One region of the Acetonema longum DSM 6540 genome, then DNA from elsewhere that is predicted to be linked to it. Evidence: riboswitches for the same ligand, from Rfam matches in the RefSeq annotation. Region 1 holds a riboswitch; each other region holds the start of a gene.
What was found. A riboswitch is a leader RNA that binds a small molecule or an ion and turns the genes downstream of it on or off. The one in region 1 is predicted to bind S-adenosylmethionine.

Region 1 (7,837 bases):
CCGCTTCAAAGCGGGCGGGCCGTTGCCAGGATGCCAAAATCATGCCGAATAAAATGCCTAATACCGGGCCGCCAATAATGGGGAGCATTTTACCAATCAGCCAAGCGGGAATAGCAATGAATGCCACCAACAGGACACCTGGTGACTTGCTGCGAATGGATTCCAAATTCAATTTCATGTGCCTCCTCATCTTTATCCACTGAAATTTTCTGTATAGTGTGGCTGCGATCAATCCCTATAGAGTGAATATCTCTATTATAAATGCTCAAAACGTATCAAACAACTCCTGACTCGCCTTGTACTAATCTCCCTTCAATGAAAACCGGTATTTTCCCGTAATGATAGTTAAGTTATTGACATTCCTCCATAAATATTATATATTAATTATGAAATATGGTTCATAATTTGAAGATGAATTTTTTAGCCCACTCATGAAATATATTTCAAAAAGCAGAAAGGTGTGATTTACATGAAAATTGCCATTCCTGTAGCCGAGGGAAAACTGAGTGAGCATTTTGGGCATTGTGTAACATTCGCTGTTGTCACTGTGGATAACGGCAAGATTTCGAAACAAGAAATCCTAACCCCGCCGCCTCATGCTCCCGGTGTCATTCCCAACTGGATAGCTGATCTGGACTGCACCGACGTTTTAGCCGGCGGCATGGGAGAAGGGGCCCGGAGTATGTTGCGGCAACACGGCGTTACAGTCATTTGCGGCGCCCCGCAAGAGACGCCGGAAACTCTGGTAGATCTTTACTTACGCGGCAAGCTTGTAGATGCCGGCAATGGCTGCGGCCATTCTCATCATCATGGCGACAGTCACGGCTGCGGTACGCACTGAGGATTCGCCGCGGCGGAACTCAACAAAAGAAAAGCAAGGCGCATCAAACATCTGTCTGATGCGCCTTAAACATTCTATATTCCAATTATTTGCCTTTTTCACAAGGAAACGGCCAGGCCAGAATACCGCCTTCCATAACCTTGACATCTTTAAAGCCTGCCCCTTCTAAAATCCCTTCCGCTTCATAACCCCGCAGACTGATCTTGCAGAAAGCAATAATTTCATCCTCTTTGTTTAGTTCCTCCAGGTGGCTGCGCAGTTCCCCCAAAGGTATATATTTGACGTTAGGGCAGTCAGCCAGACAGATTTGCTTGCATTCCTCCGGCGTGCGCACGTCGAGAAAGATCGTCTTATCCGGACTGTTTTGCATTTTTTTCTTAGCTGTCAGGGAGGAAATGCCTTTTAGTTTGCCAGCCACTTTATTCATTACCGCATTGGCTGCCACCGCCACATTGTCAATGGGCGAACTATAGGGCGGAGCATAGGACAGATCAATATCAAACAAATCGTGAACGGTTCCGCCTAACGTCAGTACCGCTGCCGCCACATCCACCCGCTTGGCAATTTCCCCTTCTCCTACAGCCTGTAAGCCAAGGACTTTACCGGTTTTAGTCTCAACAATCAGTTTGACGGTAATCAATTTGGCGCCGGGCATATAGTGGGGCTTATCATGACCGGCAACCATGGCGGTCACATATTCATATCCCAGTTCTTTGGCTTCCCGTTCGCTGAGTCCGGTCTTGCCCACCGTCAGATCATGAATTTGGGCGACTACCGTATTGAGCACTCCTTTGAATTTCATATGGGAACCGCAGAGATTTTCGCCAATGACCCGGCCGTGTTTATTCGCGGTGGACCCCATCGGCGCGAACACCTTTTTCCCGGAAATGATGTTGACATTTTCGACACAGTCGCCGCCGGCGTAAATATCCGGGTCGCTGGTGCGCATTTCTTCATCTACGGCAATCGCTCCGGTGATGCCGATGGTCAGACCGGCCGCTTTGGCCAGCTCTGTGTTAGGCCGCGCTCCCACGGCCATTATCACCAAATCAGCGGGAATGCTGCGCTGATCCGTCTCCACGGCAGTGACCCCGGTCTCGCCGCTAAATCCCTGAACTCTTTCCCCGGTCAACAGCGTGATGCCCGTTTCCGCCGCATACTTGGCGACGATCCCCGCTATTTCGGGATCCAAGAAGGCCGGGAAAACCTGCTCCTTCATTTCCACTACCGTTACCGGTAGTTCCCATAAGGTTAATGCCTCGGCCATTTCCATGCCGATCAGGCCGGCGCCGATGATGACGGCATTGGCAAACCGTCCCCTCTCCAGTCCCTGACGGATGGCTTTTGCATCGTTGGGATGCCATAACGTATAGATATTCTCCAGTTCGATTCCCGGCAAAGCCGGTTTAACAGGGGAAGCGCCTGTGGCGATAACCAGTTTATCATAAGGCAGGATTTCCGTTTCGCCGCTGGTCAGAGTTTTCACGGTTACGGTTTTAGCTCGCCGGTCAATGGCAACAGCTTCGGTTTGAGTCCGCACCGTAATATCCTTCACATTTTTGAAGTAGTCTGCATTGCGCATATTGCCCGCCGGCGTCTTCATCAGGGCTCCAATATCCGGTACATCGCCTCCTACATAATAAGGCATGCCACAGGCGCCGAAAGAGACGATCTCGCCTCTTTCCAATACGGTAATGCTTGCCTGAGGGTCACACCGCCGCGCCTTGGCGGCGGATTTCAAACCGGCTGCCACGCCGCCGATTACCAGAATTTTTTGCATCATGGTCCCTCCCGTCAACCTTCTTTTATCCCCCCTCCAGGGGGATGGGCATTCTTTAACTATACCTTATTCTTTCCTTAGAATCAATCCTGTCGAAAAATAAAAAGGCCCGGCTCCTGTTTTGGCAGGACCGAGCTTTTTTCATCTATTTCCGGACTTGGGTTCGTAATTTATCCAATCGCTGCGCGGCCGCCTCCAGGGTACTCAAGTGCTTGCAGAAGCAGAACCGGACAAAATAGCTGCTTTCCAGGCTTTCTTGACGATAAAAGCTGGAACCGGGCACTACCGCCACACCGATATCCTTGGCTAAGTAATAGGCGAAAGCCACATCGTCATCCCAGCCGAAGGACCGGATATCCACCATGATGTAATAAGCTCCGCCTGGTTTAAAGGTCTTAAACCCTACCTGCTTAAGCTTTTCATAGAGAAAGTCCCGGCGCACCCGATAAAACTCCGCCAGTTCATGATAGTATTCCGGCCCTGAGCGCAGAGCCTCACCGGCAGCCACTTGTAACGGCGCCGCCGCTCCCACGGTAAGAAAATCGTGAACCTTGCGGATGGACTGAGTGATCTCCGGCGGAGCCATCACATAGCCGATGCGCCAGCCGGTAACGCTGTATGTCTTGGAAATCCCGTTGACAATAATGGTCCGTTCGGCCATGCCGGGAATATTCCACATGGGAACATGCTCTACCCCGTCATAAATAATATGTTCATAAATTTCATCGGTAATAGCCAGCACATCGTGCTTAATGCAAAGATCGGCGATAAAGGCCAGTTCTTCCCGGGAAAAGACCTTGCCGGTGGGATTGTTGGGGGTATTGACGATAATGGCCTTGGTCTTGTCATTGAACAATTCCGCCAGTTCCTCACGGTCAAAATGATAATCCGGCGCCTGCAGCTTGATATATTTAGGCGATGCGCCGCAGAGAATCACGTCGGCGCCGTAATTTTCATAAAAAGGTTCAAAGATGATGACCTCATCCCCCGGATTCACAGTGGCTAGCAGGGTAGCAATCATGCCCTCAGTAGCGCCGCAGCACACCGTAATCTGGGTTTCCGGGTCAAGGACGATGCCATAATCCTTGTTCATTTTCCAGGTCAGAGCGTCCCGCAGTCCCTTGGTCCCCCAGGTAATGGCATATTGATTGTGATCTTCGGCAATCGCCTTGACGGCAGCCATCTTGATGGAATCGGGCGCCGGAAAATCCGGAAAGCCCTGGGCCAGATTAATCGCGCCATGCTGGGCCGCCACCCGGGACATCTCCCGAATGACTGATTCGGTAAACCGGCTGGCTTTGGCGGAGGCATATTTGTGAACAGTAGTGGTCATATCCATCACCTCATAAAAATTTGAATAATACCTTCCAGATGCTGTCCGGGCTGTAAAAAAGCCCAGGAAGAAACCGAACCCCTTTCCGAAGAAAGGGGTTTTACAGCTCGAAGCTTCCCTCTCATCTCTCAGAACCCAAAAGTTCTGCTGGATTTGGCACCACTGCTCTGAAAAGCCGGTTGCCGGGCGTCATCGGGCCAGTCCCTCGACCACTCTGGATAAGAGCCAATATATAATTTTTGCCTATCATAGCATGTTTCAGTGAATTTCGTCAAGATGAAATCTGTATTTCCCTTCGTCGGCTAAATGTCCGCATCAGGCTGCAACACCGAAAGTTCCACCCGGACGGTATCCGGATATTTAATGCCGCTGCCGGTATTTAATAAAACCACACTGTCTTGCGGCCGAATCCAGCCTGCCGCTGCCAGACGAAGGGCAGCAGCCAGAGTAGCCGCCCCTTCCGGGCAGATAAACAGCCCTTCTGTCCTGGCCAACTGAGACTGGCTGTCGAGAATCTCCTGGTCCGTGACCGCCACGGCGCAGCCGCCGGTCTGATAAATGGCCTCCAGGACGAGAAAATCACCCAATGCTTTGGGGACGTTAATGCCAAAGGCCACAGTGGACGAGTCTGGCCAAAACTGAGAAGCCTTAGCCTGCTGCTGCCAGGCTGCCACAATTGGAGCACACCCGCTGGCCTGCACCGCCACCAGCCGTGGCAGTTTCTCGCCGATCCAACCTAATTGCCTCAATTCGGTCAGGGCTTTATAAATGCCGATAATGCCCACCCCGCCGCCGGTAGGATAAATAATCACGTCAGGTAGCTTCCAGTTTAATTGCTCGGCAATTTCCAGGCCCATGGTTTTTTTGCCTTCAATGCGATAGGGTTCTTTCAAGGTGGAAGCGTCCATCCAGCCATAACGCTTCACCGCCCGGCCGACAATCTTGCCGGCGTCGCTGATCAGGCCGTTCACCAGGGACAAGCTGGCGCCAGCCACGGCACACTCGTTGCGGGTAATCAGCGGCGCCGACACAGGCATGACAATATGGGCCTGGATGCCGGCTTTGGCGCAGTAAATGGCCCAGGCCGCTCCGGCATTGCCATTGGTAGGCATGGCCAGCTCTGTTACCCCCAGCTCTTTGGCCCTGGTAACGCCCATAGCCGCTCCTCTGGATTTAAAAGTACCGCCCGGATTCATTCCCTCGTCTTTCAGGTAAACCTTTTTGATCCCGGCTGCCGCGGACAGTTTCTGCAGCGGAATCAACGGGGTCATAACTTCCCCCAAAGTCACGATCCGGTCGTAATTCTCCACCGGCAGCAGTTCCCGGTAGCGCCACAGATTATAGGAACGTTCGGCCAGGTCTGCTTTGCTCAGGATTTTCTTGATCTTAGCCAGATCATACCTGACTAACAGCGGCAAGGCGCAGTCCGGGCAGGTCTGCGCCAATTGCCGGTGAGAGTAGTGAGCGCCGCACTGAGGGCACTCCAAATGGCTCACATGCATGTTAAATCCTCCGTGTATTGCAATTATATTGAAAGTGATTTATATGCTGACAACTTTTAAAACATTCGTGAAATCAACTTTTTCGCTAGCCCTCTGACTTCGATCATCCCAATCCCCCCGGAATCCGAAGCTTTGTTTCCAGCCATTCCTGAACCCATCCCATGGCAATCACCATGACCCAGTAAAATACAGCCAAGGTGATGAAATACGGCATAAAGACAAACTGTGCCGCGCTTTGCTCCTCTACCTGCCGGGTCAGTTCCGGGACAGTAACGACAGAAGCCAGGGAGGATGATTTCAGGGTATCGATAAGGCAATTCCATAATGGCGGAATCGATATCCGGACAGCCTGAGGCAATATGATCCTTCTTAAAACCTGAGAATTAGTCATGCCGAGGGATAAGGCTGCTTCCCATTGTCCCTGGCTGATCGAAAGAATTGTCGCCCGGAAGATCTCCGAGATATAGGCCCCGAAATGCAGGATCAGTCCCAGGAGCGCTGCCGGAAAAGGATCCATCACAATATGAAAAGACGTCAACCCGTAGTATAGCATCAACAGCTGGACGAGCAGAGGCGTGCCGCGGAAAAAAGATACATATACTTTAGCGGTCTGCACAAGTACTTTGATCTTGGAGATTCTCATCAATGCCACTGCCAGGCCGAGAATTACCGCCCCTAACATAGCCAGCAGGCTGAGATGAATCGTAACCAAGGCCCCCTGCGCTAAAACCGGCAGAGAGCCAATCACAATATCCCAGTCCCTACTTGCTGACATCTTGCCCAAACCACTTGTGCGATATCTTTACATAAGTGCCGTCCGCCTGTATTTCCCTGATAGCCTTGTTAACCGCTTCAATCAGCTCCGGTGACCCCTTGCGGAATGCAAACCCCATTTTTGCTTCATCAAAGGTTTGGCCCGCCACTGCAAGATTATGACTGGAATTCTTCAGAAAATATTCGGCGATGAATAACCGGTCATTCACTGTTGCTTCAATACGCTTTGCCTGCAAATCGGCGAAAATTTCATTGGCTCCCTTATAATGCCGGATATTGGCCCCGGCTTTTTGGGCAATTTCTTCCCAGTTGCTGCTTTGGGTTACACCGACTTTCCGGCCTTTAAGGTCCTCTACGCTGCTGATGTTTGTTGTCTCTTTATTCACAATGACCTGAGCGCCGGAAACCGTGTAGGGGGTCGAAAGATCATACTTCTCCAGCCGTTTTTCATTAATGGATATCTGATTGGCAATTACGTCAAACCGTTCAGAATCAAGACCGGCAAACATCGCCTTCCATTCAGTGGGAACAAATTCCGCCTTAACACCCAGACGTTTGGCCACTTCGATAATAATCTCAACATCGAATCCCTGTAATTCGCCTTTCTCATTTTTAAAAGTGAACGGAGGATAAGTTCCCTCGGTACCAATTTTTAACGTACCGCGTTTCTGAATGGTTTCCAGTAGTGTCTGTTTTTTGGCGTCCTCCGTTTTTGCGGTTTGCGTTCCGCAACCAGCCAGTATTATAGCAAATAACCCGGTAATAATGAATCCAATAAGCGCTAATTTTAACTTTTTCATAGTTTCAACCTCCATCTAATTTTATGATAACTTTAAATTAACCTTGCTGCTCCCATCTAAAATGATGGTGGTTGTCGAACCACCGTACACGGCCGGCGTCGGTGACAACATGCCTTCTATAACACTCCCTTCAGGGCCGATATCATATCAGTACGCAGAAAGCAAAAAAGGCCAAGGAAGATCTCCTCAGCCTTCAGTCTTTCTGATCAGCATCGTTGCAGCTACCGGCCCTGTTCAGCCGGTTATATTTTTTTTGATTCAGCCGCATTTTACTGCAAGCCAGCCTTTTCCACCCATACAGTATAAGTGGAATCGCCGTTCGCTTCCACTGAGATCACTTTGTGCCCCTCATCTTTTAAACTGCGGGGAACATTGGTGATAGGCTCGCCTTCATGCATGCGGATCTTTAGAATTTGTCCGTCCTCCAGCTCCTCCATAGCCACTTTGACTTTTACGAAGGTCATGGGACATACCACATCGGTAATGTCTAGGAAGGCAGCAACTTCTTTTTCATTCATAAAATGGCCTCCAGTTCCTGTCTCAGCCGGCCCCGTCCCACCCTGTCGAGGGTCTTGCCAAAGCGCTCGCCCGGCTTGCCGTGCTCCTTGAAAAAGGCTAATGTTTTTTCGACGACTTTATGCAGCTCATCGTGGGAGAACAGACGGGGAAGCAGTTCTTGCCCGATGGCGATTTGGTTGCCAAACAGCCCGCCGAAAGACAGGAGGTAACCGCTGGTTCCTTCCCAAGCAGCTGTGGGGCAGGACTTGACACATTTGCCGCAGTAAACACATTTATCCGGGTCAAAGG
Region 2 (7,837 bases), on a different contig from region 1:
CCAGCAGCCGGTTAATCCGCGCGGATTTCATCTTGAAGCTCACCCGGTTGGCGATAAACCGCGCCGTAGCAGGATGGATCTCGGCCACCTCCACCAGATTATTCTCCCGCAACGTCCTTCCTGTCTCCACCAGATCCACGATGATTTCGGCCAATCCCACCATGGGAGCCAGTTCAATAGAGCCATTGAGTTTGATAATTTCCACCTGGATACCCTGGCTGTGGAAGAACCCTTGGGCAATCCGGGGATATTTTGTCGCCACTCGCATGTGAGCGTAATCGCTGAGTTTTTCCCGCTGCAAGGACTGGGGAACTGCCACCATCATGCGGCAAAAGCCGAATTTCAGGTCCATCAGCTCATAGACATCTTTACTGTCTTCCAGCAGTACATCCTTGCCGATGATGCCGATGTCAGCCGCGCCGTATTCCACATAAGTCGGCAGATCCGCCGGCTTGGTGATGATGAAGTGCATCTTGCCTGTCTCATTGGTGATGACCAGCTTGCGGGAATTCTCCCTGAGATCCTCCGGTGCATACCCCAGCTCCATCAGCATTTTCGCCGCCGGTCCGAATAATTTGCCTTTGGGTAGAGCCACCGTTATGTAATTCATATCACTGGCTGTCATTTTACTCTCCTATTATTTCTTTAATTAGTTAAAGTATTAATATGCTAATATAATAGCATTGTTCTTATAAACCGTCAATCTGATTTTTGCTTAAAATGGTACCGATGGAATTCAAAAACCAAATGTAGGAATTTTAAATTGCATGTCGAATAATTCATAAGGAACAATGAGTCTAAGGGGGTTCATACTGATGCCCGCATTGAATGTCCTTTTCCTTAATCCTTTAGCCGAACGTCATACCCAGACCATTACCAACATGATCCCTGATACCAGCGTGATAAGCTGCGATTTGGCGCACGCGCCGGAATACATAGAAAACACGGATATTCTGGTAGCTTGGGGATTTGCGGATATTCGCCGGTTATACCTTGCTGCGCCCAAACTGAAATGGGTGCACGCTCTAAGCGCAGGAGTGGAAAATCTGGTATTCCCGGAAATCCAGCAAAGCAATACCATTCTGACGAATTCCCGCGGCATACATGGCATACCCGTTTCCGAGCATGTTTTTGCTTTCATGCTGGCCTTTACCCGCGGCTTCAATCTTTTCATCCGCCAGCAGCAGCAGCATATTTGGAAACGGGTAGAGCCTCAGGAGATCCACGAAAAGACCATCGGGATCGTAGGCCTGGGTAGCATCGGCCGGGAAATCGCCAAAAGGGCCAAAGGCCTGGGCATGCACGTGTTAGCCACCAAACGCACCGCAACCACCGAGATCTTTGTGGACAAAATGTATCCGGCCGAACGGATGAATGAAATGCTGTCCCAATGCGATTTCGTTGTCGTGACCCTGCCATTAACCGAAGATACCAAAGGGTTATTCCGGCTGGAACAGTTTAGCGCTATGAAACGGACGGCCTACTTTATCAACATTGCCCGCGGCGCGGTGGTATGCCAGCCCGACCTGGCGGACGCCCTGGAACAGGGTCTGATTCAGGGGGCAGGGCTGGATGTGTTCGAGCATGAACCACTGCCGGCCGAAAGCCCTCTCTGGGACATGTCCAACGTCATTATCACGCCCCATGTGGCCGCTCTGTCTCCCCATTATCTGGACCGGGCCGTCAAACTTTTTGCCGATAATTTACTGCGCTACGTTAATGACCGGGAGATGTTCAATGTAATTGACAAGGTTAAGGGTTATTAAAAGGGGCCGTTGGAAAAGAATACTGCCACTAGCTATCGCTCTGGTAATTAAGATAATACCCTCAAGTATACTGGAGGCATGCCGGGAAGAAGCAAGAAACAATCCTCCGGCTGGCAAACCAAAAATTTGGCTAGCAGCCTATGTAATTATAGTGATGTGGCTTATGGCGCTGTACGCCTTGTACACAATAAACCATTAAATAAACAGGCCGTCGAAAACTCCCCATCCAAGGAGAATCTTTCGACGGCCTGACTTTTTCTGCGGCTCCCCTAGCCAAAATAGCGCAGGGCGGCATACCCTTTTGTCTCTTGCTGTTCCTGGGCCTGACTCTGAGTCGCGGACGCCATGGCCAATTCTACGGTGCGGCCGGCCCGGCGAAGTTTTCCAGCCTCGCTGATAGCTTGATCCATTTTATTCTCGGCCCAAGCGATATAAAAATCCTTTGCCGCGGTTGGCATTGCCATTCCCTGCCGCTCCCGGGCCAGCATGACCCTCTCAATGCCCAGGGCAAAGCCGGTAGCCGGAAGGTTGACCCCAAAGTCAGAGGCCATGTTATCATAGCGTCCGCCGCCGCATAATGGGAACCCAAGCCCCGGCGTATAGCCTTCAAATACCATACCGGTGTAGTAGTCAAAATCCCGGATGATGCCTAAGTCAAAATTCACATTTTCATTTAATTCATAATGCTTTAACTGCTGATAAATATAGTCCAAGTTCTCCAGGGCCCCGCGGGCTGTTTGATTCTTCACCATTTTGTAGCCCTGGTCCAGGATCTCTTCTTTCCCGCTCATCAACGGTATTTTGCGCAATATTTCCCCTGCGGCCTGGCTCAGCCCGCTGCGGGCGATAAGCGTGTCAAGACCCACCAGATCCCGCTTCAACATGGCCTTTTTGACCAGCAGGCGTTCTTTGGCGGTCAGATCGAATTCAGCCATCACACCGTTGATAAAGTCCACCTGTCCCAACCCGATTTGAAAGTTTTGCAAGCCGGCCTGCTGTAGGCCAGTAACCGCCAGGGCAATTACTTCGGCGTCAGCCGCCGGTTGCCGGGCCCCCATCAATTCCACCCCTGCCTGGTAAAATTCGCACTGCCGGCCGGTTTGAGCCTGTTCCTGGCGAAATACATTGGCCAGATAAAACAGGCGCAAGGGCATTGGGCTCTCCTGCAGACGAGCGGCGGCGACCCTGGCGATGGGAGTAGTCATATCCGACCGCAGCGCCAGGATCTGATTATTGCGGTCAAAAAATTTAAAAGCATTTTCGCTTAACTCGCCGCCGGCCCCGGTGGTTAATGTTTCGTAATACTCCATGGTGGGAGTGACCACTTCCTCATAACCCCAGACAGTAAACAATCGAGCCAGCTGGCCCTCCAAAAGCCGTTTGCCATGAGCCTGCTGCGGCAAAAAATCCCTGGTCCCGTATGGAATTTGCGGTACATAATCCTTCCGGTTTGTCAATTCTACTCCTCCCCACATTTCTGTTGCAAAATTATCTGTAGCCCCGGACCGTTCAAAAAGGCCCAGATGCCAGGCCCGCCCACAGGAGGCTGAAGTGACGCAGCTGGTCCTTTTCAACGGTCCTCCCCTAATCGCTCCAGTACTATCTTATATCCGTCCGCTCCATAGTACAAACACCGCTTCACCCGGCTGATCGTAGCAGTGCTGGCGCCTGTCCTCGCCACAATTTCATCATAGGTATGACGCGCTTCCAGCATCCGGGCTACTTCCAGGCGCTGTGAAAGTGCCTTGAGCTCCCCGATGGTGGAGATATCCTCAAAGAACTGATAGCATTCTTCCTCGCTTTTTAATAACAGCACCGCGCGCATAAGCTGATCCGTTAACTCGTCTTTGAGTTTTGGATTGATCGCCACTGACTGCTCCCCCTTTTCATTCTGTCTTAATTTTTAGTTCGCCACTTACCTTTCCTTTCCTGCTTTACTCCTTTTATTCTTTACCGGATAAAATCAAAAAAATAAGGAATCGATCAATTCGGAATATAACTTTATTTGCCGTCCTATTGACAGACTTTCGCCAACATGCTACTATATATTTCATCAACTATAACTATATATGTTTAAGATTTCATCAAGAGTTGGCTGAGGGACTGGCCCGATGACGCCGCGGCAACCATCGCATTTTGCGAAACGGTGCCAATTCCATCAGGATTTTTCCTGACAGATGAAAGAGATGGCGTGATCACCCCTCTTCGTCTGCTATACGAAGAGGGGTTCTTAAATTTTTTCGGAAGGAGTCAATTAAAATGCCAAAAGACCTCATGATCGCCATGAGCGACCTTGAAAAGACCTATAGCAGCGCCAGAGGCAATGTACATGCGATACAAGGCGTCAGCCTGAGTGTAACCCGGGGCGAAATCTTCGGAATCATTGGCAAAAGCGGCGCCGGCAAAAGCACCCTGATCCGCTGCATCAATATGCTGGAAAGACCCACCCAGGGGTCAGTTCTGGTGGACGGTCAGGAAATGACTGTCCTGCCGGAAGAGGAGCTGCGGCAAGTCCGCAAAAAAATCGGTATGATCTTTCAGCACTTCAACCTGCTGACCTCCCGCACTGTTTACGATAACGTGGCCTTTCCCCTGGAACTGGCCGGCTGGAACAAATCCCAGATCCGTGAGGCAGTGATGCCGCTCTTAGAGCTGGTAGGGCTGGCCGATAAAAAAGATCAGTATCCGGCGCAGCTAAGCGGCGGCCAGAAGCAACGGGTGGGCATCGCCCGGGCGTGCCAACAAACCGAAAGTGCTGCTGTGCGACGAAGCCACCTCAGCCCTGGATCCGCAAACCACCAAATCAATTTTGGAACTGCTGAGGGATATCAATCGCAAGCTGGGATTGACCATTGTCCTGATTACCCATGAGATGCAGGTCATCAAAAAAATCTGCGATCGGGTGGCAGTCATCGACAACGGCAAGATCATCGAACAAGGGCCGGTTCTGGATTTGTTCGCCAAACCCCAGGCACCCATCACCCGGGAGTTCATCCGGACCATTGTCAATTACGACCTGCCTGACTTCTTTCAGAATACCGCTTTCTCCGCCAAGCCGCTGCCAGACGGCAATCTGGTCATCCGTATCTCATTCATCGGCCAGGCGGCCCAGGAGCCGGTCATTGCCAGCGTCATCCGCCGCTTTAATGTGGATGCCAGCATCCTGTTCGGCAATATTGACCATATTCAACACACTACTTTCGGCACTCTTTTGCTGGAAATATCTGGGGAGCAAACTTCCCTGGATAATGCCCTCCAGTATCTGAAAGCCCGTGATTTAGGAATTGAGGTGATTGGCTATGTCGCAAGAACTAATCGTGCTATTGGCTGAGTCTCTTTGGGAAACCTGCTATATGGTGGGTGTATCCGCACTGGCGTCCGCTATCCTTGGCCTGCCCCTGGGCGTGATTCTGGTGGCTACCGACAAGGGCCATATTCTGGAGAACCTTTATATCAACCGCATCTTAGGCGCGATTGCCAACGCTGCCCGTTCCACACCGTTTATCATCCTGATGGTAGCCATCATCCCCCTGACCCGCCTGATCGTGGGCACATCCATCGGCACTGAAGCCGCCATTGTACCGCTAAGTATAGCCGCTATTCCCTTTGTCGGCCGGATCGTCGAATCATCCCTGCGGGAAGTGGACCATGGCGTGGTGGAAGCCGCCCAGGCTATGGGAGCCTCGCCTCGGCAGATTATCTTTAAAGTATTGATTCCGGAAGCACTGCCCTCCATTATTCTCGGGCTGACCATCACCGTCATCAGCCTGATCGGCTACTCGGCCATGGCCGGGGCCATCGGCGGCGGCGGCCTGGGAGACCTGGCCATCCGCTATGGATATCAGCGTTTTCGCGCCGATATCATGCTGATCACCGTAATAATTCTCATCGCCCAGGTACAGATTGTTCAGTCCTGCGGGGATTACCTGGCACGACGCTTAGATAAACGATAAATGTTAAGGAGGTTTACCCATGAAAAAGCTTGCTCTCATTCTTACCCTTCTCTTCTCCCTGTCCCTTCTGGCTGCCGGCTGCGGCGGCACTAAACAGGAAACACAGACAGATAAACCCCTAAAAGTAGGCGTTACCGCCGGTCCTCACGCCGAAATCATGGAAATGGTAAAGAAGGTCGCCGAAAAAGACGGTCTCAAGATCCAGATCGTCGAGTTCAACGACTATGTTCAGCCCAATGTGGCTCTGCATCAGGGAGATATTGACGTAAACAGCTATCAGCATCAGCCGTATTTGGATAATATGATCAAAGACCGTCAGTATGATATCACCAGCGTGGCTAAAACCGTTATCTTCCCGATGGGACTGTATTCGCAAAAAGTCAAAAGCATCGTCGAGGTCAAAAGCGGCGCTGTAGTGGCCATTCCCAACGATCCCACCAACGGCGGCAGAGCTCTGCTGCTTTTGGAATCACAGGGCCTGATTAAATTGAAATCGGGCGCCGGCATTCTGGTCAGCGTGGCCGATATTGCCGAAAATCCGAAAAATATCAAAATCCGTGAGCTGGATGCGGCTCAAATCCCCCGCTCTCTGGCGGATATGGACCTGGCAGCCGTTAATACCAACTACGCCATGACTGCCGGCTTAGTACCGACCAAAGACGCCCTGGCTCTGGAAGACGGCAATTCTCCTTACGCCAACATCGTTGCCGTTCAGTCCAAGAACAAAGACAATCCTGCCGTACAAAAACTGCTCAAAGCTTATCAAACTGACGAAGTGAAAAAATTTATCCAGGAACATTTCAAAGGTTCCGTATTGGTTGCCTGGTAAGCGAACCGGATTGATATAAAACAGAATAAAGAGGCCGCAAAGGGTTTTTCCACTCTGTGCGGCCTCCGGTTTTGATTGCGCCAGCGTTTTTTTGTTAAACAACAAATCATGTATTTATGTATGTAAACATATATAAATACATAAATTGATAAATCAGAATATACTTTACACATTCATTAGAAAGTCAGCCAATTTGAGCAGGATTTCCCCTGGTGGCGTCGTAATTGTTCAACAGCAGAAACGGTTTCAGTAATGAACCCAGCGTTTCAGCGGGAAAATTGGCTGCCAGCATAGCAAACAGCATCCGCTTTCCCCCCAAATGATACTATACGGAGGTGAGAAAATGGCGTTGAAAATTATCGAAAAACGTTGTAAAGGTTGCGGCATATGTGTTACATTTTGTCCTAAACAGGTACTGGGACTGAGTGAGCTTGAAAAAGTAATCGTCCTTGATGAAAGCAAATGCATTAGCTGTAAGCAATGTGAAATGCGGTGTCCCGATTATGCGATTTTTGTAGAGAAGAAGTAGAGAAGACTTAAGGAGTGGATATAGAGTGGCAAAAGTTCTTCTTATGCAAGGGAACCAAGCCTGTGCCGAGGGCGCTATCGCAGCAGGTGTCAAGTTTTTTGCCGGATACCCCATCACCCCGTCCACGGAAATTGCGGAGTCTCTGGCCAAACGCCTGCCGCAGGTTGGCGGGAAATTCATCCAAATGGAAGATGAAATCGCCAGTATGGCGGCAATCATCGGCGCTTCCCTGACAGGGAAAAAAGTTTTAACCGCAACCAGCGGCCCCGGGTTTTCGTTAAAGCAGGAATTGATCGGCTATGCGGCCATTACCGAGACCCCTGTAGTCATTGCCAACGTACAGCGGGTGGGTCCCAGCACCGGACAGCCTACCGCCGCCGCTCAAGGCGATGTGATGCAGGCCCGCTGGGGTACCCATGGTGATCATCCGATCATCGCCCTGACGCCGGCCAGTGTGCCTGAATGTTTTTCCCTCACAATCAAAGCCTATGAAATGTCGGAGAAATACCGCGTACCGGTCATTTTCCTGATGGACGAGGTAATCGGCCACATGCGGGAAAAGATTGAGCTTCCTGACTATAGTGAGGTAAAGCAGCCTTGCCGTAAAGCCCCCGCCGCTCCCAGCGCCGACTACCAGGCCTACAAGCCTGACCAGGACTTGGTGCCGCCCATGGCTGCCTTTGGGCAAGGCTACCGGTATCACGTAACCGGCCTGGTCCATGACGAAACCGGCTTCCCCAACGGTTCCCCGGCTGCTACC
Region 3 (7,837 bases), on a different contig from region 1:
TTTCGCAGGCAAAAAGCGTGAACGGCACGGTTCAGGTCAGGGGAGTATTGATCAACGACCAAATCAGCGTTTTGGATAACGGCAGGAAGATTCAGTTTACCCTGCGGGACGAAGCCGGTGAGGCAATGCCTGTCACATACGGTGGCGTTAAGCCTGATGGGCTTGCGCAGGCAAGCAGCATCGTGGCTGTCGGGAAAGTTTCGGACGGTCAGTTTTACGCCGAAAAGCTGCTGGTGAAGTGTCCTTCAAAATATCAGGGGAGCGTGAAGAAATGACCGGCTTTGCTGCCTTATTTTTAGCCCTTGTCATAACCGGGATAGCGGCTTTCTGCTATTTTAACGCCCATTTTGCCCGGATAACGGGACGGACAGAGAAAACAAGCCGCTGTGCGCTGTATTATCAGGCCTCGGCAGCCTGTATCGCGGCAGCGGCCGCCTATCTGCTATTTATTATCCTGACCGACCGGTTTCAGTTTGCCTATGTTTTTGGGTATTCTGCCAGGGATTTGCCTTTGGTCTATAAAATATCGGCATTTTGGGCCGGGCAGGAAGGCTCATTTATGCTGTGGCTGTTGTTTCACGCCCTGTTTGGTGTCATTATGTCCCGGAAGGGCTCCTGCCCTCCCGGAACGATGGCGGTATACTGTCTGGTCCAAATCGTGCTGACCATCGTTCTTCTCGCCAAAAGCCCCTTTATGATGCTGACCGGGGTCCGCGCCGACGGGGCCGGCCTCAATCCGCTCCTGCAGGACCCCTGGATGGCGGTGCATCCTCCGGTCATCTTTTTGGGTTATGCCGGCCTTGCCGTGCCGTTTGCCTATGCGCTCGGCGGACTGCTGGCCAGCAATCACCGGGACTGGCTCCGTCCGGCCCTGGCCTGGACTCTTATGGCCTGGGCCATGTTAGGGGCGGGTATTTTCATCGGCGGTTTCTGGGCCTATAAGGTGCTGGGATGGGGCGGATACTGGGCCTGGGACCCGGTCGAAAATTCATCCCTCGTTCCCTGGCTGGTCTGCGGCGCCCTGATTCATGTCCTGATTATTGCCCGGCTGCGGCCTGCGGCGGTGAAACCGGCATATTTTGCGGCGATCTCCGCCTTTGTCCTGGTTTTGTACGGCACCTTCCTGACCCGGAGCGGCGTGCTCAGCAATTTTTCCACTCACTCTTTCGCCGATGAAGGGGTAGGCGGCTTATTGGCCGGATTAGTCATGATCGTTGTCGTGGCCTCTCTCATCCTGCTGATTGTCCGGTGGCCCGGCCTGCCGGAAGGCGAAATTTATCCGGCCCTTAAAAGCCGCGAGTTTTTGACGGCGGCCGGGGCGCTTGCACTTTCGGCCATTGCCGTACTGGTCTTAATCGGTATGTCAACACCCCTGATTACCATGCTGATCAATCAGCCGCAAAGTGTAAGCGCCGATTTCTATAACAGCACATCGCTGCCGCTGGCGATGTTCCTGATGTTGTTTTTGACCATGGCTCCCATGGTAAGCTGGGGTGAAACTAAGGAAAACCTCATAAAAAAATACTGGTGGCTGGTCTTGCTGGGGCATTTGAGCCTGTTGCCGGGAATACTGGCCGGCTTCCGCCACCCGGTTATGCTTGCCGTCGCGGGCCTGTCGGTAACCGCGCTGTTTATCAATCTGGCAGGATTGAGAAAGGTCAATCTGGCGGCCGGGCTCACTCATGCGGGTGTGGCGGTTGCTTTGATCGGCATCCTGGCCTCATCAGCGGCAAGCCGGTCGGTGATCGTCAGTTTTGAACCGGGAGAAACCCAGGCTGTTTTTGGACGCCAGGTAACCTATCCGGGTATCGAGCCGGCTGAGGACGGGAAGGGATTTTATCAGCCTTTCCAGCTTGATGGACGGGAAGTGGTGAAGGCCTATACCAAATTCGACCGGGAGGGGCGTCCGGCTGTGCGGGAGCCGGGGATATTCCGCGAAACTTTAGGCGATCTTTACTTTGCGCCGGCAGCGCGAGACGAGCATGACTCCGTCACCGAACTGATTCTCGACCGCGGCGATGAGCAGGACGGGGCCGGCCTTACGGTAAAGTTCCTGCAATCCGGCATGAACGGGAATAATATGCAAAATGTGCGGGCATACGCTTTGCTGGAGGTATCCGGGAACGGGAAAAGAGAAGAGGTAAAACCGGAGCTGTTTTACGCCGATGGCCAGTTTCAAGCCTTACCGGTAAAGGCGCTTGGATCTTATGAGGTAAGCCTGCTGGGCGTGAACACTTCCCAGGGAAAAGTGAAAATAGGCGTTAAAAACCTGGAGACGGTAAAACCGGACAAAATAGATGTCGAGATCAGCTACAAGCCGTTAATTGGTTTGGTTTGGTTAGGAACCTTCATCGTTGTCGCCGGCACTTTATGGGCAGGGCTGAGCCGAGCCGGAAAAGTATCGGCGGCCAAGGCGGCGCAAGCTTTATCGGCGCCGGAAAAATCGAGCCGGACATAGTTCCGCCAGAGGCCGGATGCTTTAATAGTTGAATGGGGTCCGGTCCTTTTGCCGGGACTTTAGTGATGCCCGAATTTTGCGGAGAGGAGGGATACTTTGGACACGGGTCAATATTTAAACCGCCATGCGCTTAAATTGATGGCCGTCGGATTCGGCATTGCGGTTTTAGGCATGGCTGTCTCAGCCGCAGGGTATACGTATGCGGAATCTCCCGCATTCTGTGGAAGCTGCCATTCCATGGAGCATGCATATACTACCTGGCAGGCATCGAACCACAAACAGATTGCCTGCAGCGAATGCCATCTGCCGCACAGCAGCATGACCACAAAAATGTTCGCCAAGATCAGGACCGGGATGAAGGATGTGTATCATGAGACGGTAAGGGATTATCCGGCGGCCATTACCGTATCGGCCCAGGGAAAAGAGTATATTGCGGACAATTGCCTGCGCTGCCACCAGTCTACCGTGGAAAATACCAAAATGGCGGCTGGCGGACAGGACTGCGGCAAGTGTCATCGCGGCCTGGTTCACGGCATGAACAAAGGCAAGGGAGGGATTCATGTTGAATAGCTTGAACAAAATGCAAAAAGCTTTAATTGCTTTGTTATGCGGGCTGCTGCTTTTCTTTGGGTTTGTTATCCTGCGGACCGGGGTGAGCCGGCCTGCATCCACCGTCAAGCTGGGCAAAGTTGCGGCGGGGGAATATGATCCGGCGGTATGGGGGCAGTATTACCCCCTGCAATATGCAAGCTTCCAGAAAAATAGCGAAATGGCGCCCTCTCCCGGCGGCTTTGGCGGCAGCCTGAAGACGCAGAACTCCGAACGGCAGCCGGAGATTCTGGCCAATTTTAAAGGAATGCCGTTCAGCATTGACTATACGGAAGACCGGGGCCATGTTTTCACGCTGGAAGACTTGAAGGAAACTAAACGGGTTAACGATAAATCCCCCGGCGCGTGTATATCCTGCAAAACGCCTTATATTGAAAAGCTCTTCCAGGAGAAGGGCTGGAGTTACGGCAAGGTGCCGTTGCGGGAGCTCCTGGCGCAAACGCCGGAGCATGGCTATATCAGCTGCGCCAACTGTCATGATCCCGCCACGATGGATCTCCGGGTGATCCAGCCGGCGTTTATCGAGGCCCAGCAGCGCCGCGGCATTGATGTGACCAAGGCGACACGTGAGGAAATGCGGACTTACGTCTGCGCCCAATGTCATGTCGAATACCATTTTGAGCCCGGAACTTCCCGGGTTGTCTTCCCCTGGGATAAGGGCCTGAAACCGGAGCAGATGTATGAGATGTACGCAACCAAACCGGGCGGGTTTGCCCAGGACTGGCAGCATCCCGACTCCAAGGCCGCGATGCTGAAGGTGCAGCATCCTGAGTTTGAAACCTGGGCAACCGGTGTTCACGGTCAGGCGGGGGTTTCCTGCGCCGACTGCCATATGCCTTATATGCGGCAAGACGGGCAGAAGTATACTTCCCACTGGATGACCAGTCCGCTCAAACACCTCGACGCTTCCTGCGGAACATGCCATACCCAGGGCGCCGCCTGGCTGGAGGAGCGCGTTAAGACGATACAGAATCATACCTGGCAGCTCCAGCACAGCGCCGGCTTAGTAGTGTCAAAAGCCCACGAAGCGATTAAAAAAGCGGCTGCGGTCCCCAATGTGGACCAGGCCGAATTGGCCCAAGCCCGCGAATTGGTCCGTAAAGCTCAATGGTATTGGGATTTTGTCGCTGCTGAAAACGGCATGGGCTTCCATAATCCCGATCAGGCGCTTCATACCTGCGGCCAGGCAATCGATCTGGGTTACAAAGCAATTGAGTCGGCCAACAAAGCCGCCGGCATCGAGCTCTTTTAAGGTGTATGACGGTGACTGAGTTCAGCGAAAAAAGTTGCCATTGACACCTTAAATAATTAATGGTATGATCATAATCAATTCAATACATGCTCTTATCTAGAGTGGTCGAGGGACTGGCCCGATGACGCCCGGCAACCGGCAGCAATGCGGTGGTGCTAATTCCAGCAGGAGAATATCCTGGAAGATGAGAGAAAGGTTTAGTCTGCGTTATGGACCCCTTTCCTCGGAAAGGGGTCTTAATTTTTTACAGGGAGAGGATTCATGGCAGATCTGCAGTTTGGCTGATCAAACAACTGCAGGCGGGATAAACTCATAAAAATACAAAATAGACCTATTAAGGGGCAGTTTAAAATCTATAAACAGGAGAGTGGAAAAAATGAAAAAATCAATCCTTGCTTTGTTAGTCATTCTGGCCGTGAGCCTGGTGGCTGCCGGTTGCGGCGGTAAAGACACCGCCAATCAGCCGGACAAGAAGCCGGTCGTAAAAGTCGGCGCTACCGCGGTTCCTCATGCTGAAATTTTGCAGTTTATCAAACCTTCTTTGGAAAAAGAAGGGATTCAATTGGAAATCGTGGAATTCAGCGATTATGTCCGTCCCAATGTTGCCTTGGCTGAAAAGGAATTAGATGCCAATTTTTTTCAACACGTGCCTTACTTAGAGAAGTTTAGTGCCGAGCGCAACCTGGCCTTAACCTATACGGCTAAAGTCCATATTGAGCCGATGGGGATTTATTCTAAAAAAATAAAAGATATTAAAGAGCTGACTCAGGGCGCCGTTGTCGCCATTCCCAACGATCCGACCAATGGCGGCCGCGCTCTGGCGATTCTGGCCAAGGCCGGGCTCATCACCCTGAAAGATGGCGTAGGCATCAGCGGTACCGTCAAAGATATCACTAATAACCCCAAAGAGTTAAAGATCCGGGAACTGGAAGCCGCCATGCTGCCCCGGTCCCTTGACGATGCAGCCATCGCGGTGATCAACACCAATTACGCCTTGGAAGCGAATCTGGTTCCGGCGAAAGACGCTCTGGTCCTGGAATCCAAAGATTCTCCCTATGCCAATGTGCTGGCCGTCCGCAAAGGCGACGAAACCAGGCCGGAAATCGTAAAATTGTCGAAAGCCCTGACTTCACCGGAAGTCAAAAAGTTTATTGAGGAAAAATATAAAGGAGCTATTGTTTCCGCATTCTAAGCAATAGCCTGTAATATCAAATTTTTTGGCCAACCGGCGAATTTGCCTGTTGGCCTTTTTTATTTAGACAGAAAAAAGCTCTGCAAAAAGCAGACTTTTTTCTTGTTTATCGCCATACTAAGGATATGATGAATCCAAAGGCAGGGCCTGTAGAAAAAGGAGATTGTAAGATGCGCATTCTGGTGGTGGAAGATGATCACGTTTTGCGAGAGGCTATTGTCGCTTTGCTGACGGAAGAAGACTATATTGTCGAAGAAGCGGCTGCCGGCGATGAAGGGATGTATATGGCCGAGCAGGCCGTCCATGACTTATTGATATTAGATATCATGCTGCCCGAAATCAGCGGACTGGAGATTGTAAAAAAGCTGCGGAGCGCCGGCGGCTCTGTGCCCATCTTGCTCCTGACGGCCCGGGACAGTGTGGACGATCGGGTGATGGGTCTGGAGTCAGGGGCCGATGACTACTTGGTAAAGCCTTTTGCCATCCGGGAACTGCTGGCCAGGATTAAGGCTTTGCTGCGGCGCAGCGGCAGTCTGGATATGGAAGGCGAATTAAGTTACGGCGGCATCTCGCTGAACAGTAAAACACGGGACGGCTGCGCGGCGGATCATCCTTTGGGCTTGACCACCAAAGAATATGATGTCCTGGAATTTTTGATCCTCAACCGGGAGCAGATTTTAACCAGAGAGCAGATGTTTGACCGGATCTGGGGGTTTGATTCCGACACGACCATCAGTATCGTCGATTTATATATTCATTATTTAAGAAAGAAGCTGGCCCCCCATGGTTTAGACTCTCTGATCCAGACTGTACGGGGCGCCGGCTTTATGCTAAAGGAGAAATAGCATGTTTCAAAGCACCTTTCGCCGGCTGACTGTCCTGAACTCCCTGGTATTTTTATCGGTGTTTGTTATTTTTGCCTCGGCTTTTTACGGCTATCTGGCCTACCGGCTGTTTGACCAGGTAGACGATGCCCTGCGGGCCAGGGTGAATTCCTTCCGGTTGGTAAGAGGGCGGATTGCCTCGGCTAGAGTCCGGCCTTTCTTTGATCCCCGCATTTTTTTGATCTTGCGCAGTTCTGACGGGCAGGCTGTCAGTTTATCCCCGTTTAGGACCGAGGAAAGCGGCGACCTGACGGCGATCGTAGCGGATATAGAATTGGGAGATCTGCGGACCAAGGAATATGAGAATCATACCTATCGGGTCATGAGTGTGCCTTATCCCTATGAAGACAAAGTTTTAAATATGGCCAATGTGGTCCAGGTGCAGGAAATCATAGCCGTCAGCATTGTGGATACCGAGGTCAGGCTGCTGCATGACCTGTTGTGGATTATGCTGGGTTCTTTGGTCTTAGGCCTTGTCGGCATTATTTGGGCCGGGTATTATCTCGCTAAGCGGGCGATGGTCCCCATTGAAGCGGCCTGGAAAAAACAGCAGCAGTTTGTGGCGGACGCGTCCCATGAACTGCGTTCGCCGATTACCGGCATCAACAGCAATGCGGAATTAATGCTGCGGCATCCTGAACGGACTATCGAAGAAGAGAGTCATCGCATCAATAATATCATTAAGGAAACCATGCGCATGGCGAAACTGATCGCCCATCTCCTTACCCTGGCCAGATCTGATGCCAACGAAGCCGAACTGCAACTGGCTCCGCTGGATATCAGTGAACTTATCGGGACGGTCGCCGAGCAATTTAAGCCTCTGGCCGAAATGAATCAAATCGAGCTTAGCGTCCAAATCACACAAAAGGTGGAACTGATCGCTGACAAAGAACGTTTGCATCAACTGGTCGTCATTCTGCTGGATAATGCTTTTAAATATACCCCGGCGGGGGGACAAATTCTTATTTCTTGTTTTACAGCGGATAAGCAGGCGGTCATTTATGTTCAGGATACCGGCCAGGGCATAGCCCCTGAGAACCTGCCGCGTATTTTTGACCGCTTCTTTCGCGAAGATAAAGCCCGGTCCCGGGAAAGCGGCACCGGGCTGGGCCTGGCCATCGCCAAATGGATCGTGGACAAGCATGGCGGCAAGATGGGGGTCGAAAGTGAAGTAGGGAAAGGGACGAAATTCAAGGTTTCTTTTCCCGGCGGCAATTCACGCTAATGGTAAAATCTTCTGTGCCATTTAGCCGGTTTTCAAAAGAAATTCTAAAATCGCTGCCGCATAATACAACCATACCCGGTACCGATACCAGAAAAAATGAAACAACTAATAGAAGGATGGTTGAAAACTATGAATGGAAATAAAAAATGGTTTCTGGCAATCAGTATGGCAACAATGATTGGCGTAAATGGAGTGGCTGTGGCCGCAGTCCCGCAGT
Region 4 (7,837 bases), on a different contig from region 1:
GACCTTTTACGCCACGGCTGTATCCACCGGCGTTCCTCACTGCGTAATTTTTGTCGAGGACTTGAAAGGCATCGATCTCGGTGTTCTTGGCCCTAAAGTTGAATGCCACAATTTGTTCCCACGAAAAACAAATGTAGAGTTTGTAAAAGTGGTGGGGAAAAATGAGGCCATCATGAAAGTATGGGAAAGGGGCGCCGGTATCACCATGGCCTGCGGCACCGGTGCCAGTGCCACTCTGGTGGCAGCGGCGCTAAACGGGTTAACCGAGCGCAGAGCTGTGATCCATCTGGACGGCGGCGATTTATCCATTGAATGGGACCAAAATAACCGAGTTATTTTGTCTGGGACAGCAACCCAGGTATTTCAGGGAAAATGCGAGATCCGTTAAATTTCTGTCAGCGGATTCCGCTGCAAAGCTGCTTTATCCCGGTCAATGACCTCTGAAGAGAGGTCATTTTCCGTAATACTGCTTTAAGCTGCGAATCGTACTCTTTGGCGGAGGTGTGACATGAGACAATTTTTCGTTTCACTGCTTATCTTATGCCTATTGACCAACACCGCTGCAGCCCTTGCTCCCATGAATGGGGCTGCTATCCGGGAAGCGCATCAGTACGGCAAACAGCATAATCGCACGGTACTGTCCGATTTTTTAATTCCTTGGATTTCCTATGAGGAAAAGGTGACAGCTATAAATGACGCGGCTGACCGCGCTTATTTATACACGCCGTTTTTGCTGCTGGCTCTGGATGCGCGGGAAAAAACCCTTCAGGGAAAGGCGCCGGGCAGCTGGGCAGCGGAAAAAGTTTTAACCGAATACACAGGATTTGTGGTCATTAGTGTCATATTATATGGAGACAGCCCGGACTTTGTTAAGGGAACAGAAGCCGCATTAACTCAGGATGGCCGCATTTTCAGGCTGTATCATGCCACTTTTCCCGGCAAGACTGTCAGGACTGCTTGGACAAAACCCCGGCCACTATATTCGGCCCAGTGTTATTTTTATTTTTATGACCAGGGCCTGGACAACAAAAAAACGCTGCTTTTGAATTTGACGAATAAAGGGCAGCAGCGTAAGTTTTACTTTGACCTGGAGAAGATAAAATAATAAAGCAATAAAAGGAATTATTCGGTGGAAGCAGAATATTTCTGGAATACCGGATTAAGAAGCGGCGGCCCAGTTAATAATAACATCGCAAAATGCACAAGGCGTGAGATGCTTGAGAGGAGCAATACAGTGTTAAAAAGCATGACCGGTTTCGGCCGTGGGGAATTTTTGGACAAACATTACCGGTTTGTTGCTGAAATCAAGGCAGTAAATCATCGTTATAATGAAATATCCATCCGCATGCCGAAAAATCTTGCCAGTCTGGAAGATAAAATCCGGCGAAAAGTGTCGGAAACCCTGGTGCGGGGCAGGATTGATATCTTTATTTCTCTTGATGAGTTCGGTGAAAAGAATCGGGTGCTCAGAGTTGACAAAGAATTAGCAATGGCTTACCATAAAGCATTAAGAGACTTAGCTCAACTGCTGGCCATGGATCCGCCTGATTCGGTTTATGATATCACAAAATATCCGGATGTACTCAAAGTGGAAGAAGTGGATGAGGATACTGCTTTGCTTTGGGAAAAACTGGCTCAGGCATTAGATGTGGCAGTTGCAAATTTGACAACAATGCGGCAAAATGAGGGTGAGCATATCCAGCAGGACCTCCTTCAGCGAGTTGAAAAGCTGAACTCCTTGGTGCATGCTATTGACCAAAGAGCGCCCCAGATTATTACCGACTATTATGACAAAATCTTAACCAAAGTGAAAGAATTGCTTGATTCGGCGGGAACGGCACCGGATGAAACAAGAATTATGCAAGAAGTGGCAATTTATGCGGACAGAGTTAATTTTACCGAGGAAGTAGTGCGCCTGAAAAGCCATTTGAATCAATTCCGGGTTACACTTTTGTCAGATGAACCGGTAGGGCGCAAACTGGATTTTATCGTGCAGGAAATGAACCGTGAAACTAACACCATAGGATCCAAAGCAAATGATTATACAGTGTCCAATATGGTTGTCGAAATGAAAAGTGAAATAGAAAAGGTCAGAGAGCAAATCCAAAACATAGAGTAATAATAGATGAGTATGGACCGGCAAAACATAGGAGATTACTGAGGGAGGTTTTTTTCTGCTATGGAAATCAAACTGATCAATATCGGCTTTGGTAATATTGTTTCCGCCAATCGGATTATTTCAATTGTCAGTCCTGAATCAGCTCCGATCAAACGCATTATTCAGGAAGCACGGGATCGGGGGATGCTGATTGACGCCACTTATGGCAGAAGAACCAGGGCAGTTATCATTGCTGACAGCGATCATGTGATCCTTTCTGCCGTTCAGCCCGAGACTGTCGCCCATCGTCTGGTCAGCAAGGATGTTGCCGATGACGCTGCCGAGTAATTAAAGAAGGGGTTTTCAAATGCAGCAAGGAATATTAATTGTCCTTTCCGGTCCCTCCGGCACCGGGAAGGGAACGATTTGTAAAGAATTGCTGCGGAGTATGCCTGAATTGCATTACTCCGTTTCAGCAACGACCCGTCCCGCCAGAACGGGAGAAATAAAAGGCGTAAGTTATCATTTTGTCTCTCTTGAATCGTTTCAGCAGATGCTAAGCCAGGATGCCTTGTTGGAATGGGCCCAAGTGTACGGGCAGTATTACGGCACTCCCCGCCAGTATGTGGATGAGAAACTGCAAAACGGGCAAGACGTGGTTCTTGAAATTGATGTTCAGGGTGCCATGAAAATAAAAGAAAAATTTCCACAAGGAGTCTTTATCTTTATTGTCCCGCCATCATTAGCGGAGTTATCAGTACGAATTAACAAAAGAGGGTCTGATACACCGGATGCGATTGCCAAGCGCCTCGGCTGCGCCAAAACTGAGTTATCCCTAGCCGGAAGTTACAACTATGTAATCATGAATGATGAAGTGGCCAAGGCTGTGAACAAGATCCGGTCGATTGTTACGGCGGAGAAGTGCCGGACGGTGAGAAATCAAGACATATTAGACAAGATCTGTAATGATTAAGGGGGATTCCAATGATTCGTCCGTCTTTAGATGTTTTAGTCAGTAAAGTAGATAGTAAATATACATTAGTAGTATTAGCGGCCAAAAGGGCCCGTGAAGTAATGAATGGCGATTCCCCCCTGGCGGAAAGCAAATCCAATAAGCCGGTCACCCTGGCCCTGGAAGAGGTTGCCCAGAATAAAATTTCTTACGAACGCACCAAAGCCGGCATAAAATAGGGGGGAGCTCCATGACTCAGACCAAAAATATTGTGATGGGAGTCAGCGGAGGGATTGCGGCCTATAAAGCGGTTGAAGTGGCCAGTAGTCTGAAAAAAGCCGGTTGCAGCGTGCATATCATTATGACCGATGCAGCTGCCAAATTTGTCACTCCTCTTACTTTTCGCGAAATAACGGCGAATCCGGTAGTTGTCGGCATGTGGGAAGAGCCGAAAAAATGGAATGTAGAGCATATCGCCTTGGCTTCCCTGGCCGACGTGTTTGCGATCGTGCCGGCAACCGCGAATATCATTGGCAAAATTGCCAATGGTATTGCCGATGATATGCTCTCCACGACGGTGATGGCGACCAGAGCGCCTGTCATTTTGGCGCCTGCCATGAACACGAATATGTATAATAACCCGATCCTGCAAGAAAACCTGGTGAAACTGGCGAAACTGGGTTATGACATCATTCAACCGGAAAGCGGCCGGCTGGCTTGCGGCGTCGAAGGCTTCGGCCGGTTGGCGCAGCCAGCGGTTATTGTCGACAGGCTGTTGTCTTATTTAGGCCATAAAAAAGACTTGCAGCAGAAAAAAATCCTAATTACTGCCGGCGGCACCCGGGAGCCGATTGATCCGGTTCGTTACATCGGCAACCGTTCCAGCGGAAAGATGGGATATGCAATTGCCAAAGCCGCTGTCGAAAGAGGGGCGGAGGTTACTTTAGTAACCGGCCCTACTGTTCTCGCGGCGCCGGTCGGCGTTAAAGTCATTGCCATTGAAACAACTGAGCAGATGAGGCTGGCCGTCTTGGCGGCATTTCCCGACACCGATATTGTCATTAAGGCGGCGGCAGTGGCTGATTACCGGCCAACAGAGACTGCCCCCCAAAAAATAAAGAAAACTGATGACACATTGACGCTTATTTTGCAAAAAAACCCGGATATCTTAAAAGAGCTAGGCGGTTTAAAAAAACCAAATCAACTCTTAATCGGCTTCGCGGCGGAAACTCATGAACTTTTAACCTATGCCCGGCAAAAGCTCGTTCAGAAAAACCTGGATATGATTGTTGCCAATGATGTGACTGCCCCCGGCGCCGGCTTTAACTCTGACACCAATATCGTAAAACTTTTGTATCGGAACGGCTCGTCGGAAGAGTTGCCGCAAATGGAGAAAGACAAGTTGGCGCATGTCCTGCTTGATAGAATTTGCAGTTTCGTGTAAAAGCAAATGGAAATAAGGAAAAGGCAATAAAAATTGTTTGCTTTTTCAATTCATTTGCTGTAAGATTTTCTTGGTAAAAAACTATATATAGTAAACTCATCCAGAGTTGGCGGAGGGACTGGCCCGATGAAGCTGCGGCAACCATTTGACAGAGTCTCTGTCGAAACGGTGCCAATTCCGGCGAATTTTTTTCGCAAGATGGGAGTGAAAATAAATCACTCCATGGCGGGGTGATTTTTTACTAGAATCTATAAAGTATGGAGGTACGTTATGCGTAGATTATTCACCTCAGAATCCGTTACAGAAGGTCATCCTGATAAAATGGCCGATCAGATTTCCGACAGTGTATTGGATGCCATCATCGCGCAGGACCCATATGCCCGTGTGGCCTGCGAAACCTTGGTTACCACCGGTTTGGTGCATGTGGTCGGTGAAATAACCACGAATTGCTACGTAGACATCCCCAAAATTGTCCGGCAGACCATCAAGGATATCGGGTATACCCGCGCAAAATATGGCTTTGACAGTGAAACTTGCGGCGTCATGACTTCGATTGACGAGCAGTCGGCGGATATTGCCCTGGGAGTGGACCAGTCGCGGGAAGCCAAAGCAGGCGATACGGATGCATTTGAAACCATCGGCGCAGGGGACCAGGGGATGATGTTCGGGTATGCCACCAATGAAACTCCCGAACTGATGCCAACTCCCATTGCCTGGGCTCACAAACTTTCCCGCCGGCTGTCGGAAGTCCGTAAAAGCGGGGAGTTGGGCTACTTAAGGCCGGATGGCAAGACTCAGGTTACGGTGGAGTATGAAAATGACAAGCCGGTGCGGGTGGATACGATTGTGATTTCTTCTCAGCACAGTCCGGACGTGGAATTGTCCCAGATTGAACAGGACATTATCCAAAAAGTAATTCTGCCGATTATCCCCCAAGAGTATATTGACAGTAAGACCAAATACTATATCAATCCTACCGGCCGCTTTGTCGTCGGAGGACCTCAAGGAGACTCCGGCCTGACCGGACGCAAGATTATCGTCGACACCTATGGCGGAATGGCCCGTCACGGCGGCGGCGCTTTTTCCGGCAAAGACCCCACGAAAGTAGACCGTTCCGCCGCTTATGCCGCCCGTTATGTAGCCAAAAATATTGTAGCGGCAGGATTGGCGGACAAATGTGAAATCCAGCTGGCTTATGCCATTGGCGTAGCCCGTCCTGTTTCGGTGCTGGTCGAAACTTTTGGTACGGCCAAACTTTCCGAAGAGAAGATTTCCGAACTGGTGCAAAAGCATTTTGACCTTCGTCCGGCTGCGATTATTCAAAATCTGGACCTCCGCCGGCCTATTTACCGGCAAACAGCCGCTTATGGTCATTTTGGCCGGACTGACCTGGATCTGCCTTGGGAACTGACCGACAAAGCCGCTGCTTTGCGCCGGGAAGCCAATCTATCATAGTAAATTCCAAAAACGCGGACATATCCATAAATGTCCGCGTTTTTTCGCGGTTTTTTACAGGAATTTCGCTAAGTTTATCTAAAGATAAGAGTTATAACTATAAGCGATTGTATTGGGGTAAAACATGATAAAAACGGCTGAGGTAGTCATTAATTCCGGTATCCGGAACCTGACCGACGCTTTCACTTACTTTATTCCGGACCAATTTTCCTATCTGGATACCGGCTGGCGGGTGGTTGTACCTTTTGGCTCCAGGCAGGAAGAAGGTTTCGTGGTAGCGGTCCGCTCTGAGCCAGAAGGCCGGAAAGATGAGTTAAAGCCTATCCAGGACGTCTTAGATGATGATCCCTGGTTTGATGATCATATGATGCAAACAGCCCGCTGGCTTAGTGAGCGTTACCTTTGCACTCTGGCGGAAGCAATGCGTCTGTTTATCCCGGGTAAAAAAGGCATTCGAAAAGAAAAATTCTATTATTTAAATGCGAATTACGCCGGTATATTCAACGAAACCAGGACAGAAAACCAGGCGGCGGTATTGGAATGGTTCCGCCGGCAAAAAATAGTGACGATGCGGCAGTTCCAAAAAGAATTCGGACCAGAGGCACGGTCGCTGATCGAGGAACTGAAACAGCGGAAACTCGTCCTCTGCAGCAGTACCGTGCAAACCGCAAGAGTCAATAAATATGAGTCTGAGCTGCACTTGGCTCTCACGGGCGAACAGGTGACAGGCATTTTACCCCAAATGGAAAGGAAACCTGCTCAGTTCCGGCTCATTCAGGCATTATTGACGAGAAACCTAACTGACGCTGATTTGAAAGAAATGAAGGTGTCTCGTCAGACAGTTAAGACCCTGGTTGATCTTGAAATGATAAAAATCGTTCGAAAGCAGGTTATGCGCGACAGCTATCAGAATGTTGCAGGGAAGTATCAACCTGTTACACTGTCGCCGGAACAGGAGAATGCTGTTGCCGCTATTGCCGATGCATTATCTTATAGCCGATTTCAGAGTTTTTTGCTGCATGGCATTACCGGAAGCGGCAAGACCGAAGTCTATATTCGCGCCGTTGCGGCGGTGCGGCAGGCCGGAAAACAGGCAATCGTTCTCGTGCCGGAAATAGCCTTGACCAGCCAGTTGGTGCAACGATTTAAAGCCCGATTTGCCAATGATGTGGTGGTCATACACAGTAAACTTTCTCTGAATGAACGGTATGATACCTGGCAGAGAATCCGCGAGGAAACAGCAGGCGTCATCATCGGGGCCAGGTCGGCTGTGTTTGCGCCGGCGCCTAATTTGGGCATTATCATTTTGGATGAAGAGCATGAATTCACCTATAAGCAGGAAGAATCTCCCTACTATCACACTCGCGATGTTGCCATGACCAGGGCAAATCTGGCTCAGGCAGCAGTCGTTTTAGGCAGCGCCACGCCTGCGGTGGAAACGTTTTATGATGCTTTGGCCGGCAGGCATGTCTTGCTGTCGCTGCCGTCACGAATTGCCGGCGCCGTGTTGCCTCAGGTCATGCTGGTGGATATGCGGGAAGAGTTGAAAAAGGGCAGGCGCAGCGTACTTTCCACCCAGTTGGAAGGGTTGCTGCGGGATACCATTCAACGCGGTGAGCAAGCCATTATTCTGTTGAATCGTCGGGGCCATTCCACCTTTGTCATGTGCCGGGAATGCGGTCACGTGATTACATGTCGGCATTGCGCCGTGGCTTTAACCTATCACTATGCTGCAGGCATGATGCGCTGTCACTACTGTGACGCCGTCGAACCGGTTCCGACACTTTGCCCGGCATGCCGAAGCCGCTATATCAAATTCTTCGGCACCGGTACGCAAAAAGTCGAACAGGAACTGCAGCAGCTTTTCCCCGATTGCCGGATTGTTAGA

Region 2: linked by a shared signal. The riboswitch ahead of ALO_RS02390 (methionine ABC transporter ATP-binding protein) and the one ahead of ALO_RS06985 (pyridoxal phosphate-dependent aminotransferase) in region 1 are both predicted to bind S-adenosylmethionine.
Region 3: linked by a shared signal. The riboswitch ahead of ALO_RS15770 (MetQ/NlpA family ABC transporter substrate-binding protein) and the one ahead of ALO_RS06985 (pyridoxal phosphate-dependent aminotransferase) in region 1 are both predicted to bind S-adenosylmethionine.
Region 4: linked by a shared signal. The riboswitch ahead of metK (methionine adenosyltransferase) and the one ahead of ALO_RS06985 (pyridoxal phosphate-dependent aminotransferase) in region 1 are both predicted to bind S-adenosylmethionine.

What each region holds. Positions count from the first base shown of each region.
Region 1 is NZ_AFGF01000053.1:71,719-79,555, forward strand. Features, by position in the region: gene ALO_RS06970 (YeiH family protein) at 1-178, opposite strand, end outside; gene ALO_RS06975 (NifB/NifX family molybdenum-iron cluster-binding protein) at 470-841, shown strand; gene ALO_RS06980 (FAD-dependent oxidoreductase) at 927-2,624, opposite strand; gene ALO_RS06985 (pyridoxal phosphate-dependent aminotransferase) at 2,767-3,954, opposite strand; SAM riboswitch class I at 4,073-4,179, opposite strand; gene ALO_RS06990 (threonine synthase) at 4,257-5,456, opposite strand; gene ALO_RS06995 (amino acid ABC transporter permease) at 5,560-6,231, opposite strand; gene ALO_RS07000 (transporter substrate-binding domain-containing protein) at 6,218-7,030, opposite strand; gene ALO_RS07005 (sulfurtransferase TusA family protein) at 7,300-7,548, opposite strand; gene ALO_RS07010 (4Fe-4S binding protein) at 7,545-7,837, opposite strand, start outside.
Region 2 is NZ_AFGF01000017.1:71,783-79,619, reverse strand. Features, by position in the region: gene hisG (ATP phosphoribosyltransferase) at 1-625, opposite strand, end outside; gene ALO_RS02405 (D-2-hydroxyacid dehydrogenase) at 816-1,766, shown strand; gene hisZ (ATP phosphoribosyltransferase regulatory subunit) at 2,036-3,241, opposite strand; gene ALO_RS02395 (YerC/YecD family TrpR-related protein) at 3,337-3,636, opposite strand; SAM riboswitch class I at 3,845-3,950, shown strand; partial or broken gene ALO_RS02390 (methionine ABC transporter ATP-binding protein) at 4,041-5,097, shown strand; gene ALO_RS02385 (methionine ABC transporter permease) at 5,066-5,719, shown strand; gene ALO_RS02380 (MetQ/NlpA family ABC transporter substrate-binding protein) at 5,739-6,548, shown strand; gene ALO_RS02375 (4Fe-4S binding protein) at 6,892-7,077, shown strand; gene ALO_RS02370 (2-oxoacid:acceptor oxidoreductase subunit alpha) at 7,103-7,837, shown strand, end outside.
Region 3 is NZ_AFGF01000173.1:13,303-21,139, reverse strand. Features, by position in the region: gene ALO_RS15790 (cytochrome c maturation protein CcmE domain-containing protein) at 1-275, shown strand, start outside; gene ccsA (cytochrome c biogenesis protein CcsA) at 272-2,458, shown strand; gene ALO_RS15780 (cytochrome c3 family protein) at 2,555-3,028, shown strand; gene ALO_RS15775 (ammonia-forming cytochrome c nitrite reductase subunit c552) at 3,018-4,319, shown strand; SAM riboswitch class I at 4,409-4,510, shown strand; gene ALO_RS15770 (MetQ/NlpA family ABC transporter substrate-binding protein) at 4,696-5,511, shown strand; gene ALO_RS15765 (response regulator transcription factor) at 5,682-6,356, shown strand; gene ALO_RS15760 (sensor histidine kinase) at 6,358-7,620, shown strand; gene ALO_RS15755 (hypothetical protein) at 7,750-7,837, shown strand, end outside.
Region 4 is NZ_AFGF01000126.1:107,616-115,452, forward strand. Features, by position in the region: gene dapF (diaminopimelate epimerase) at 1-388, shown strand, start outside; gene ALO_RS13800 (hypothetical protein) at 509-1,105, shown strand; gene ALO_RS13805 (YicC/YloC family endoribonuclease) at 1,235-2,119, shown strand; gene remA (extracellular matrix/biofilm regulator RemA) at 2,180-2,446, shown strand; gene gmk (guanylate kinase) at 2,466-3,071, shown strand; gene rpoZ (DNA-directed RNA polymerase subunit omega) at 3,083-3,289, shown strand; gene coaBC (bifunctional phosphopantothenoylcysteine decarboxylase/phosphopantothenate--cysteine ligase CoaBC) at 3,301-4,494, shown strand; SAM riboswitch class I at 4,588-4,699, shown strand; gene metK (methionine adenosyltransferase) at 4,765-5,949, shown strand; gene priA (primosomal protein N') at 6,074-7,837, shown strand, end outside.